DNA from 3 places in the Pantoea anthophila genome. Region 3 is predicted to be linked to each of the others. Evidence: predicted binding sites of a transcription regulator. Region 3 holds the regulator's gene; each other region holds the start of a gene.
What was found. The regulator CRP, encoded in region 3, controls carbon source genes, mostly activating them, when cyclic AMP is high. The targets are predictions, from matches to a motif close to ATGTGANNNNNNTCACAT.
Positions count from the first base shown of each region.

Region 1: a site for CRP is predicted at 1,808-1,825, ahead of OJ965_RS17355 (CdaR family transcriptional regulator). Genes of this name have one in related genera too.
Region 2: a site for CRP is predicted at 2,354-2,371, ahead of garD (galactarate dehydratase). Genes of this name have one in related genera too.

Region 1 covers NZ_CP110473.1:3,155,482-3,159,908, reverse strand. The annotation lists gene dgt (dGTPase) at 1-161, shown strand, start outside; gene degP (serine endoprotease DegP) at 296-1,738, shown strand; gene OJ965_RS17355 (CdaR family transcriptional regulator) at 1,923-3,080, shown strand; gene OJ965_RS17350 (DUF3461 family protein) at 3,141-3,533, opposite strand; gene dapD (2,3,4,5-tetrahydropyridine-2,6-dicarboxylate N-succinyltransferase) at 3,758-4,427, opposite strand, start outside.
Region 2 covers NZ_CP110473.1:829,243-833,669, reverse strand. The annotation lists gene OJ965_RS06515 (glucarate dehydratase family protein) at 1-677, opposite strand, end outside; gene OJ965_RS06510 (MFS transporter) at 674-2,035, opposite strand; gene garD (galactarate dehydratase) at 2,541-4,100, shown strand; gene OJ965_RS06500 (flavodoxin) at 4,156-4,427, opposite strand, start outside.
Region 3 covers NZ_CP110473.1:424,886-429,312, forward strand. The annotation lists gene argD (bifunctional acetylornithine/succinyldiaminopimelate transaminase) at 1-496, shown strand, start outside; gene OJ965_RS04505 (YccS/YhfK family putative transporter) at 486-2,573, opposite strand; gene crp (cAMP-activated global transcriptional regulator CRP) at 2,631-3,263, opposite strand; gene OJ965_RS04515 (OsmC family protein) at 3,567-3,971, shown strand.

The sequences.
Region 1 (4,427 bases), 1.2 Mb from region 3:
AAGCGTATTTACATAAGATGCGTAACCTGGTGGTGGAGCATAAATATCAGCGGCTGTTGTGGGAGCGTTATTATCGCTTCCGCCTTATTCAGGATTATATCAGCGGCATGACCGATCTCTATGCCTGGGATGAGTACCGGCGGCTGATGGCCGTAGAATAAGCCGCCAATTGTAAAGAGCGCGAATAAATTTTTACTTTTGCCTGAAACTTTTTAAGGAACTTCGCGCTAAAACATTTATCTCACCTTTCGACCACAGCAATGGTCTGAACAGTAATCTTACAGAGAAATGAAAAATGAAAAAAAAGACCTTAGTATTAAGTGCGCTGGCGTTAAGCCTGAGCATGGCGCTCGCCCCTGTTACTGTTTCTGCTGCGCAAACGGCCTCTTCAGATAGCCAGCAACTGCCAAGTCTGGCTCCAATGCTGGAGAAGGTCATGCCGTCTGTGGTCAGTATCAGCGTCGAGGGCACCACCACGGTTAAAACTCCCCGCATGCCACAACAGTTTCAGCAATTCTTTGGCGACAATTCGCCTTTCTGCCAGGACGGCTCGCCGTTCCAGGGCTCACCAATGTGCCAGGACGGTGGAGCAGGCGGTAACGGCGGAGCGCCAGGCCCGGATACCCAGCAGGAGAAATTCCGCGCGCTGGGATCGGGCGTCATCATTAACGCCGAAAAAGGCTATGTGGTCACCAACAACCACGTGGTGAACAACGCCACCAAAATTCAGGTGCAGCTGAGCGATGGCCGTCGCTATGACGCCAAAGTCATTGGCAAAGATCCGAGCTCCGATATTGCGCTGGTGCAGTTGCAGGACGCCAAAAACCTGACCGCTGTGAAAATCGCCGACTCTGACAGCCTGCGTGTGGGTGACTACACCGTGGCCATCGGTAACCCTTACGGACTGGGTGAAACCGTGACGTCAGGTATCGTCTCTGCGCTGGGACGCAGCGGCCTGAACGTGGAAAATTATGAGAACTTTATTCAGACCGATGCGGCGATTAACCGGGGTAACTCCGGCGGCGCGCTGGTTAACCTCAACGGTGAGCTGATCGGAATTAACACCGCGATTCTGGCACCGGATGGCGGCAACATTGGTATCGGCTTTGCTATCCCCAGCAACATGGTGAAAAACCTGACGGCGCAGATGGTGGAGTTTGGTCAGGTGAAACGGGGTGAGCTGGGCGTGCAGGGGACAGAGCTGAACTCCGAGCTGGCTAAAGCGATGAAGGTGGACGCGCAGCGCGGTGCCTTTGTCAGCCAGGTGCTGCCGGACTCAGCTGCCGCCAAAGCGGGGATCAAAGCCGGTGACGTGATCGTCTCCATGAACGGCAAACCGCTCAGCAGCTTTGCCTCGTTACGTGCGGAAGTGGGCTCACTGCCGGTGGGCACTACGCTGAAGCTGGGCCTGCTGCGTGACGGCAAGCCGCTCGACGTCTCTGTCCAGCTGCAGCAGAGCAGCCAGGCGAAAGTTCAGTCTGCGACCATCTACACCGGCATTGAAGGCGCCGATCTCAGCAACATCGAAGCGGGTGCCAAAGGTGTGCGGGTGGATAACGTCAAACCGGGCAGTGCCGCGGCGCGTATCGGCCTGAAGAAGGGCGACGTGATTCAGGGCGTTAACCAGCAGGTGGTGACCAACCTGGGCGAGCTGCGTAAAGTCCTCGACACCAAACCATCGGTTCTGGCGCTGAACGTGAAGCGTGGCGACAATACGCTCTATCTGCTGATGCAGTAAGCGACGCGTAATAACCTCTCAGGCGGACTGCGGTCCGCCTTTTTTATGCCCGCTCTCCGCCGTGGCAGAGTGTGATAGTGACCGCAAATCCGGGAAATCAGCGCCCGCCTCTGTGCAATTGCACAATGCTCCGCGTGCGACGCCTGCGTATTCTGTTGCTCCCCTATTTTTTCAGGAGTAATGGATGGCTGCCTATCACCTTGATGCCCGGCTGGCGCAGGATATCGTGGCGCGCACCATGAGAATTATCGACAGCAATGTCAACGTGATGGACGCGCGGGGCCGCATCATTGGCAGCGGCGATCCTGAACGCGTTGGAGAGTTGCACGAAGGCGCACTGCTGGTGCTCTCTCAGGGACGCGTGGTGGACATTGATGACGCCGTGGCTAAACATTTGCACGGCGTGCGGCCAGGCATCAACCTGCCGCTGCGCCTGGATGGCGATATTGCGGGTGTAATTGGCCTGACCGGCGAACCGCTGTCGCTGCGTCATTATGGCGAGCTGGTCTGTATGGCGGCAGAGATGATGCTGGAGCAGGCGCGGCTGCTGCACATGCTGGCCCAGGATAGCCGTCTGCGTGAAGAGCTGGTGCTGAATCTGATCCGCAGTGACACGCTGTCGCCGCAGCTGACCGAGTGGGCGCAGCGGCTCGGCATCGACCTCAATCAGCCTCGCGTTGCCGCTGTCATCGAGGTGGACAGCGGCCAGCTCGGCGTGGACAGCGCCATGTCAGAGTTGCAGCAGCTGCAGACACTGCTAACCACGCCGGAGCGCGATAATCTGATCGCCATTGTTTCGCTGACCGAAATGGTGGTGCTGAAACCCGCCCTGAATGCGCATGGACGCCACGATCAGGAGGATCATCGCCGCCGCATCGAGCAGTTGCTGCAGCGGATGAAAGAGCGTGGGCATCTGCGGATGCGTATTGCACTCGGCAATGTTTTTACCGGGCCTGGCAGCATTGCGCGCTCCTATCGCACTGCCCGCACCACCATGATGGTCGGCAAGCAGCGGATGCCGGGATTACGCAGCTACTTCTATCAGGATCTGGTGCTGCCGGTGCTGCTCGACAGCCTGCGAGGCGGCTGGCAGGCGAATGAGCTGGCGCGGCCACTGGCAAAGCTTAAAAGCATGGATAACAACGGCCTGCTGCGTCGTACGCTGATGGCCTGGTTTACCCACAACGTGCAGCCGGGCGCCACTGCGCGCGCGCTGTTTATCCATCGCAACACGCTGGAGTACCGGCTGAACCGGATTTCTGAACTGACCGGGCTTAACCTGGGGCAGTTTGATGACAGGCTGCTGCTCTATGTGGCGCTGCAGCTGGATGAGCAGGGATAACACGCAAACAGCGGGCATAAAAAAGGCCAGCAGTGCTGGCCTTTCCGATCGGGCAGGGAATTAACGACCGTTACGGGTTAATTTTTCCAGGTCCGATTCAATCTCACTGATTTTGTGAGAAACCACGCTTTCCAGATGACGCAGGTCATCCAGAATTTTGCGTTTCAGATCCACTTCAACCTGGTCACGCTGGCAAATCTGGTCCAGTTCGTCGATGACATAACGCAGATTCGGGCTGATCTCCTGAACTTCTTTATAGCCCTGGGTCGCGTGATCGGCCACGACGGTTTTGCGCTGACGCGGATATTTGAATTTGACGCTTTTCGCGAAAAATTCACCTTTATCTTTGCGGAAGTAGATTTTCAGAATGTCGTTATTCGCTTCCTGACGCAGGCTGTAGCGATCGATGTCGTCCGGATTACTGATTCCTAAGCTTTTCAGATTGTCATACATGGCGTTTTTTCCATCAAAAGTGAGAAGCGCGCAGTCTTGTTCATGACGTCAGACAACTGTAGACATAAATCAGCGGGATGAACATTGCGCGACAGGATTTAACTGGCGCGGATTATGACCTGGATGAAATCTAAACGCACCCGTTCCTTCGCGGCGCGAATCAGGTTGATTTGGAATGGCTGTAAAGAAAAGATGACGGGCTGGTTTCCAGCCCGTCACTGACATCAGTCGATGGTGCGCAGCAGTTCGTTGATACCGGTTTTGCTCAGGGTTTTCGCGTCAACTTTCTTCACGATCACCGCACAGTAGAGGCTGTAGCTGCCATCTTTAGACGGCAGGTTACCGGAAACGACGACCGAACCGGCAGGAACGCGGCCGTAATGCACTTCGCCGGTTTCGCGGTCATAAATTTTGGTGCTCTGACCGATATAGACGCCCATTGAGATCACGGAGCCTTCTTCAACAATCACGCCTTCAACGATTTCAGAGCGTGCGCCAATGAAGCAGTTGTCTTCGATAATGGTCGGGTTTGCCTGCAGCGGTTCCAGCACGCCACCGATTCCCACGCCACCTGAGAGGTGAACGTTTTTGCCGATCTGCGCACAGGAGCCGACGGTCGCCCAGGTATCCACCATGGTGCCTTCATCCACGAAAGCGCCGATATTGACATAAGAGGGCATCAGCACCGTGTTACGGGCAATGAACGCACCCTGACGCACTGCCGCAGGCGGCACCACGCGGAAACCGGCGGCTTTAAAACGCGCCTCATCCCAGCCAGCAAACTTCATCGGGACTTTGTCGTAAAAACGGGTTTCTGCCCCTTCCATGACCTGATTGTCGTTGATGCGGAAAGAGAGCAGCACTGCTTTTTTCAGCCACTGATGCGTTACCCAC
Region 2 (4,427 bases), 400 kb from region 3:
AAACGCTGCTTCAGCGCCACCGCCGTGGCGATCTCCTGCTCGCCCGGCAGCACGCCCCCTTTAAGTTTGAAATCTTTAAAGCCATAGCGATCTGCCGCCGCCTCCGCCAGCCGCACGACCGCTTCGCTGGTGAGCGCCTCCTGATGACGCAGGTGATACCAGTCGTGGCTGGCCTGCTCGCCACTCTGATAGGGCAGATCGGTTTTGCGCCGGTCACCGAGATAGAAGAGATAGCCCAGCACCGTGACTTCATCCCGCTGTTTGCCCGGCCCCAGCAGTTCCGCCACCGGCACGCCCAGACACTGTCCCAGCAGGTCGAGCAGCGCCGCTTCCAGCGCGGCCACGGCGTTGACCCGCAGCTCAAAGGTCCAGGCACCGTTGCCAAAGGTGGTGAAGTCAGCCGACGCATTCCCTTTGTGCACCTGCTGCACCAGACGATTCATGCGGGCAATCTGCTGGCCTTCGACCTGCGGAATGGCCGCCACCAGGGTCTGATAGATGGTGTCGCCGCCGGGCGCTTCACCCACGCCGGTGTGTCCGGCGCTGTCGGTGAGCACCACGATATTGCGGGTAAAGCAGGCGTTGTGCGCGCCGCCAATGTTGAGCAGCATACTGTCGTAACCGGCGACCGGGATAACCTGCATCGCCGTAATCACGGGTGAACTTTGCGTCGTCATGAGGCGTCCTTAACCGGCCGGGTTTTCAGTTCAACACGTTTGATATCACCGGCGATCACCAGGAAGCTGAAGGCGGCGACGAAGGCATGGATACCGACATAGATCAGCGCACCCTCAAAGGAGCCGCTGGTGGCGATGATGTAGCCGATGGCGATGGGCGTCACGATGCCGGAGAAGTTGCCGAACATGTTGAACAGGCCGCCGCTCAGGCCACTGATCTCTTTGGGGGCGGTATCCGCCATCACCGCCCATCCCAGCGCGCCGATCCCTTTACCGAAGAACGCCAGCGCCATGAAGAAGACCACCAGCCACTCGGTTTCGGTGTAGTTACACATCACCATTGAGATAGAGAGCAGCATGCCGAGCACAATCGGCGTTTTACGTGCAATATTCAGCGAGCCGGTTTTGCGCATCAGCCAGTCGGAGATCACCCCACCCAGCACCCCGCCGAGGAAGCCACACACCGCCGGCACCGAAGCGATAAAGCCCGCTTTGAGAATCGACATGCCGCGCGCCTGCACCAGATAGACCGGAAACCAGGTGATAAAAAAGTAGGTTAAGGCGTTAACACAATACTGGCCGAGGTAGATGCCCAGCATCATGCGGGAGGTCAGCAGCTGTTTAATCTGGAACCACTTTTCGCTCCAGCTCACCCTGCGGCTCTCCTTTTTGACATCCATATTGATCAGCGCCCCGCCCTGTTCCATATAGGCCAGTTCGGCTTTGTTTACGCCGGGGTGGTCGGTGGGATCGTGGATCACTTTCAGCCAGATGAAGCTCAGGATGATCCCCAGCCCGCCCATGAACCAGAAGACGTGTGCCCAGCCCACTTCCGACACCAGCCAGCCCATGATGGGCGCAAAGATCACCGTGGCGAAATATTGCGCTGAATTGAAGATCGCCACCGCGGTGCCACGCTCCTGCGCCGGAAACCAGGCGGCCACGATGCGGCTGTTGCCAGGGAAAGAGGGGGCTTCAGCCAGCCCCACCAGGAAGCGCAGCAGAAAGAGTGACACGATGATGCCGAAGCCGCTGAAGATATCGACAAAGCCCTGCAGCAGGGTAAACAGCGACCAGGTAAAAATACTCCAGAAGTAGACGCGCTTTGAGCCAAAACGATCGAGCAGCCAGCCGCCTGGGATCTGACCAATCACGTACGCCCATGAGAAAGCAGAGAAGATGTAGCCCAGTCCGACCGAATCGAGGCCGATATCTTTCGACATCGCCGAACCGGCTATCGAAATGGTGGCGCGGTCGCCGTAGTTGAATGAGGTGACGATGAATAACATCACCACAATCCAGTAACGGGCGTTGGTGCGCTTCTGCACCGCTTCCGCAGTCTGGCTGAAACTATTCATGATGCACTCCTGAAATATAGCGTGAGCTACATTCGCTCTGACTGCATACACATCGCGTTGGGTATCAGAGAGAAGTTGGGTTAAACACGGCGATCTCTTTGGTTCAGGACGGGCTAATACGTCGTGACAGATAACCTGACTTTGGCTAACGGCGCTCAGTATAAAAACAGCCTGTGGCGAGCACATTGGCGTATCGCCCTGGAATAATGGCCGTTATGAAGTGATTGTCTGGCGGATGCACGAAACCCTGCGGCATGGCTCACGAAAGCGGCAAATAGCGCGGCCGAAACGGTGCCAGGTCGCCCTTTCCCCTCCGCTTTGTGAGGCGTTTCACTTGCTTCTGGAGAATCGACCCAAAACAGCGCGGCAGATCGGCGTAATAGTGGTCAGTTGCACAATGTGTGGCCTGCTTCCCCTCTTTATACTGAAGCTGGCTAATACACCGCAGGTAACAGATCAGATTATGCGAGCCGGACAAGCCGGTGCGCCCGACAGGAGATAGGCGATGAACCCCACAACAGATGAACAGCCGCTCTGCATCAGAGTCCATGAGCATGATAACGTGGCGATTGTGGTCAACACGCTGGGTCTGCCCGCTGGCACGCAGTTTGCGGATGGCCTGACGCTGACGGAACATGTGCCGCAGGGGCATAAAGTCGCGCTGCAGGCGATTCACCAGGGAGGGGCGATCGTGCGTTATGGCGAAGTGATCGGTTATGCCGTGCGGGATATAGCCTGCGGCAGCTGGATCGATGAGTCACTGGTGGCGCTGCCGGAGGCGCCGCCGCTGGCGAGCCTGCCGTTAGCCACCCAGGTCCCGCCCGACCTGCCGCCGCTGGAGGGCTACACCTTTGAGGGCTACCGCAATGCGGATGGCAGCGTGGGTACCCGTAACCTGCTCGGCATCACCACCAGCGTCCACTGTGTGGCGGGTGTGGTGGATCATGTGGTGCAGATCATCGAACGGGAGTTACTGCCGCGCTATCCGAATGTGGATGGCGTGGTCGCGCTGAATCACCTCTACGGCTGCGGCGTGGCAATCAACGCCCCTGCAGCGGTGGTGCCGATTCGCACGATTCACAATTTGGCGCTGAATGCGAATTTCGGCGGTGAAGTGATGGTCATCAGCCTCGGCTGCGAAAAGTTACAGCCGGAGCGTCTGCTGACCGGCACCCCCGACGTGCAGGCGATTTCGCTGGATGATGATGACATCGTGCGTTTGCAGGATGAAAAGCTGGTGGGGTTTGGTGCGATGGTAAAGGCGATTCTGCAGGTGGCAGAGCGTCATCTTCAGCGTCTGAATCAGCGTCAGCGCGAAACCTGTCCCGCCTCGGAACTGATTGTCGGCATGCAGTGCGGCGGCAGCGATGCGTTTTCCGGCGTGACGGCGAATCCGGCGGTGGGGTTCGCCTCGGATCTGCTGGTGCGCTGCGGGGCTACCGTGATGTTTTCTGAGGTCACGGAGGTGCGGGATGCCATTCATCTGCTGACGCCGCGGGTCATTAATGAGGAGGTCGGAAGACGTTTACTTGAAGAGATGGCCTGGTATGACAATTACCTCAACCAGGGCAACACCGACCGCAGCGCCAATCCGTCACCGGGCAATAAAAAAGGGGGACTGGCGAACGTGGTGGAGAAAGCGCTCGGCTCCATCGCCAAATCGGGACGCAGCGCCATTGTGGAAGTGTTGTCCCCCGGTCAGCGCCCCACCCGCCGCGGACTGATCTATGCAGCAACGCCCGCCAGCGATTTTGTCTGCGGCACCCAGCAGCTCGCCTCCGGCATTACGCTGCAGGTCTTCACCACCGGTCGCGGCACCCCGTACGGGCTGGCGGCCATTCCGGTCATCAAGATGGCAACCCGTAATGCGCTGGCCGAACGCTGGCACGATCTGATGGATATCAATGCCGGCACGATTGCCACCGGAGAAGAGAGTATTGAGCAGGTCGGCTGGCGGCTGTTTGCGTTGATCCTTGATATCGCCAGTGGCAGGAAGCAGACCTGGTCCGATCGCTGGGGCATCCGTAATCAGCTGGCGGTCTTTAATCCGGCACCGGTGACGTGAGCCGTGCCCGGCGTCTCCCTGCCGTCAGCTGGCAGAGAGAGCCCGGGCGAGGCGATCAGAGCAGCGCACCCCAGGCATCGACCCAGGGCGAGGTCACCGCTTCCGGTTCTGGATTTTCGGTGGCATCCACCAGCAGCACCTCACCGACCCGCTGTGCGCCCTGCTCCTGCAGCAGCGCATCAAAGGCTTTGCCCGCGCCACAGAAGTGGTCGTAACTGCTGTCGCCCAGCGCAATGACGCCATAGCGCAGCGCGGGCTGGTGCCCCAGCTGATCCTTTATCGCGTGGAACAGACCGGAAATGGTGTCAGGAAAATCGCCCTGACCGG
Region 3 (4,427 bases):
GCACTATGGTGTTCAGCCCGATATCCTGACCTCAGCCAAAGCGCTGGGCGGCGGTTTCCCGGTCAGCGCCATGCTGACCACCAATGAGATCGCCTCGACGATGGCGCCAGGCGTGCATGGCACTACCTACGGCGGCAACCCGCTGGCCTGTGCGATTGCCGAAACCGCACTCGATATCATCAATACGCCAGAGGTACTGTCAGGCGTTGAGGCGCGTCGTCAGCACTTTGTGAACGCCTTACAGGCTATCGATGCGAAGTACGATCTGTTCAGCGATATTCGCGGCAAGGGGCTGCTGATTGGCGCGGCGCTGAAACCGCAGCATGCCGGACGGTCGCGCGATATCCTCAATGCCGCGGCCGCTGAAGGCGTGATGGTGCTGGTCGCCGGCACCGACGTGATGCGTTTTGCCCCGTCGCTGATCATCGAGCCTGCTGACATCGAAGAGGGCATGAGCCGCTTTGCCACGGCTGTCGGCAAAGTGCTCAACGGCTAGCGGATTTTTTCCGTAAGTGTCTGATCAGCCAGCGGCCATGTTGTGGTCGCTGGCTCCACGCCAGCGAGGAGATGGTGTGCATGACGCTGAGATGATCGAGAATGCGTCGCACATGCTGCTCTACCACCGTTACCGGTCCTTCACTGATATTCCCTAGCTCATCCAGCAGATTAACCTGCGAACTGGCACCCTCATATTCCAGCCGCTGCTGACAGCGTTGCAGCGCGATCTCACAGGATTGCAGGTAACGTTCCGCCAGCGAGGGGGTCAGCATGGTGTGCTCACGCGCCAGAATGGTCATCGCATTGATGTGCTCGACGATAAACTGGCTGTGCGTGACCCAGAGCCGCATATCTTTCAGATACTGGGCGTTGAAACCCGGCTCCTGCATCGCCTGATTCAGCGAGTTAAACAGCGCATTGTGCGCCTGATTCACCTGCACGCGCTGATAAGCCAGCTTGCCGGGTGCCTGTTCCTCTCCCAGCAGGAGGCGCAGCGCATCCTGATAGGTTTCCAGCGCGTCATGGGCATTTTGCCGCAGTAAGCCACTCTGCCACTGCGGCCAGAGCCAGATCATGCCGCCAAAGGCGATCAGGCAGCCCATCAGCGTATCCATCAGTCGCGGCAGCAGAAACTGCGCGCCATTCAGTGAGAGGAGCTGCAGCGAGTAAACCGCAGTGACCGTAAAGCCAATCATCGACCAGCCATAAAACTGACGGGTAAAGCGATAGCTGATGAAGGTAATCGCCAGCATCACCAGCAGGACGACAGGTTCCGGCACCGCCAGACGCAGTGTGGCCGCCGCGACCACCAGGCCGGCAAAGGTGCCGAGCGCACGGTGCTGGATACGGACGCGGGTGGCGCTGTAGCCGTTCTGGCTGACGAACATGATCGTCATCAGAATCCAGTAGGGCTTAGGGATGTTGAAGAAGAGCGCCAGCGCGCTGCCCAGCATCAGCATGACCGCAAAGCGACCGGCAGTGCGCAGCGCTGAGGAGCGAAATGAGAGGTAGCTGCGCAGTGCCGGGAGCAGCGGCAGACGGCGCTGGCGGTCAGCCATCAGATCGCGCTGGTAAAGCGGCTTCTGGGTGCGCAGCACCCGCGCAATGCGGTTGAAGTGATAAAGGCAGAAGTGGCCCACCGGATTGTCGGGATGCTGACGGGCGATCTTCTCCAGCGCGCCAAGCTGTTTATCCATCGCAAAACGATCGGCTAACTGGTGGTAGAGAATGGTATCGGCCAGCACCCGCAGCCGGGCTGAGATGGTTTTGGCGTTCCAGCGGATCACCGCTTCAGCATGGCTCTGCTCAACCAGTTTCTGCACCTCTTCCGGCCGGTGCAGGCTGACCGAGATGTGCTCCTGCAGATCCAGCGCCACCTGAAAGGCGCGCGTCAGCCGTTTATGGCTATTGTCGCGGCTCGCCGACAGCATATGCATCTGCTGATAACAGGTGTTGATCAAATCGACCACTTTCTGCTGGCGAGCCAGCAGCGGCGGCAGGGCCTTCTCCGGATCGGTCAGCTGCGTCAGCAGGGTATATTTGGCATCGCAGTAGTTCGCCAGCTCGCGGTAGATCAGGCTCAGGCTTTCGCGCATCGGCTGCTCTTTCCACAGCCAGAACCAGAACCAGTTAAACACGCCATACCAGAGGGTGCCGCCGATATAGAGCAGCGGCGGCACATAGATGGGCATGCGGCCCGTCAGGCTCAGGGTAAAAATAGCGGCGATGAGGGTGCCGGAGAGCAGGCGGCCATGCAGCGGGCTGATCTCCCCGGTGACGCCCAGCAACAGGGGCATCGCAAACAGGATCAGCGGCAGCGGAACCGCATGCAGGGTAAGCCACTGGATCAGGAAGCTGCCAAGCGCAAACAGGCTGCCGCCCACAATCAGACGTTTGAAGAAGCGTTTATGCGGGGTATCGAGACCGGCAATGTTGCAGCAGGCGGGGACTAACGAGAACAGCAGACCTTTTTGCAGGTCGCCAGCCAGCCAGCCCAGCGCGACCGGCAGGCAGAGCACCAGCGTTTGCCGCAGGGCATAGTTCACTTCAGGGTGATAAATAATTCGACGCCACATCGGCTCAGCACAAACAATAACGGCGTGATGCGAACATCACGCCGTGGATGACAGGAATTAGCGGGTGCCGTAAACGACGATGGTTTTGCCGTGTGCAGAGATCAGGTTCTGATCTTCCAGCATCTTCAGAATACGGCCCACGGTTTCGCGTGAACAACCTACAATCTGGCCAATTTCCTGACGGGTAATTTTAATTTGCATGCCGTCGGGATGCGTCATGGCATCTGGCTGTTTCGCCAGGTTAAGCAGCGTCTGTGCAATGCGTCCGGTCACGTCGAGGAAAGCGAGGTTACCCACTTTTTCTGACGTCACCTGCAGGCGACGCGCCATCTGCGACGAGAGTCGCATCAGGATGTCAGGGTTCACCTGAATCAGCTGGCGGAATTTCTTGTAGGAGATCTCCGCCACTTCGCACGCGCTTTTTGCACGTACCCAGGCGCTGCGCTCCTGACCTTCTTCAAACAGGCCAAGCTCGCCGATGAAATCCCCCTGATTGAGGTAGGAAAGAATCATCTCTTTGCCTTCTTCATCTTTAATCAGAACCGCGACGGAACCTTTCACGATGTAGTAAAGCGTTTCAGCTTTTTCACCTTGGTGAATCAGCGTACTTTTGGATGGATACTTGTGAATATGGCAATGGGACAGGAACCATTCGAGTGTAGGGTCTGTTTGCGGTTTGCCGAGAACCATTCGCTATTATCCTCTGTTGTAATCGTGCCCAAAATACAGGGGGCAGTTTTCCCTGTCAGGCGGTGAAAGCTTCAAGCGTTTCCTTTTCAGGAAATTATTCGGGCCGCATCAGGCGCAGTGCGCATCATTCTTCCCGGCTTCGCCATCGGGTGACGAAAAATATTTTCAGCTCTGTTTGTAGCACAGCTTTTGCCGACTGTCTTCTGTTGTCTCGCTTCAGCTAAGGGCGGATTTCTCTGGATTGCTGTTTATCAGGCGAAAGCGTACTCTGGCGACAAAACAGCGTATTCCGGAGCAAAAATCATGCAGGCAAGAGTGAAATGGGTAGAAGGGATGACATTCCTTGGTGAGTCATCCTCCGGCCATCAGATCCTTATGGATGGCAATTCAGGGGATAAAGCGCCCAGCCCAATGGAGATGGTGCTGATGGCGGCGGGCGGATGCAGCGCGATCGACGTGGTATCAATTCTGCAAAAAGGCCGCAACGATGTGGCTGATTGTGAAGTAAAACTGACCTCAGAACGTCGTGAAGAGGCGCCGCGAATCTTTACGCACATCAACCTGCATTTTATCGTGAGTGGCAAAGCACTCCAGGATAAAGCGGTCTCACGCGCGGTGGATCTTTCTGCTGAAAAATATTGTTCGGTGGTCATCATGCTGGGGAAAGGGGTGACGATGACGCACAGCTATGAGGTGGTTGAGCTGTAATAGCCGCAGGTTTTTTTAAAGTTGCTGGCTGTCCGGTGTGAGGCCGTGCCTGGATGGGGGAATTCACTTTGAGACTGTGCCTGCGCAGAAAACCGGGTCGGATCGATTTGTGGTGGTTCGCTGTCAGGCCGTGCCTGCGCAGGAAACCGGGTCAGATCGGAAAGTCGCTTGAGCCAATCCATGGCCGCTCGGCCCGCGCGATTACGCACCTCATCCCTGAGGTGCGCCCGTAGCCGGGCCAACACGTTGCGTTGTTCAAAAACGCTCCCGGCGTTTTATCCGGGCGGCGGGACGCTTTCCTCTTCTGACCCGGTTCCCTGCATGATGAGCTTTCGTGTTGCTGTCAGATTCTTTGTATGCAGGTTTTGTTTGTAGCGGCCTTACTGAAACCGGATGCGGCTACCGGACATGAAGCGAAGGGAGCATACGCCTGTAGCAAAGCATAGCGGGCCAGGA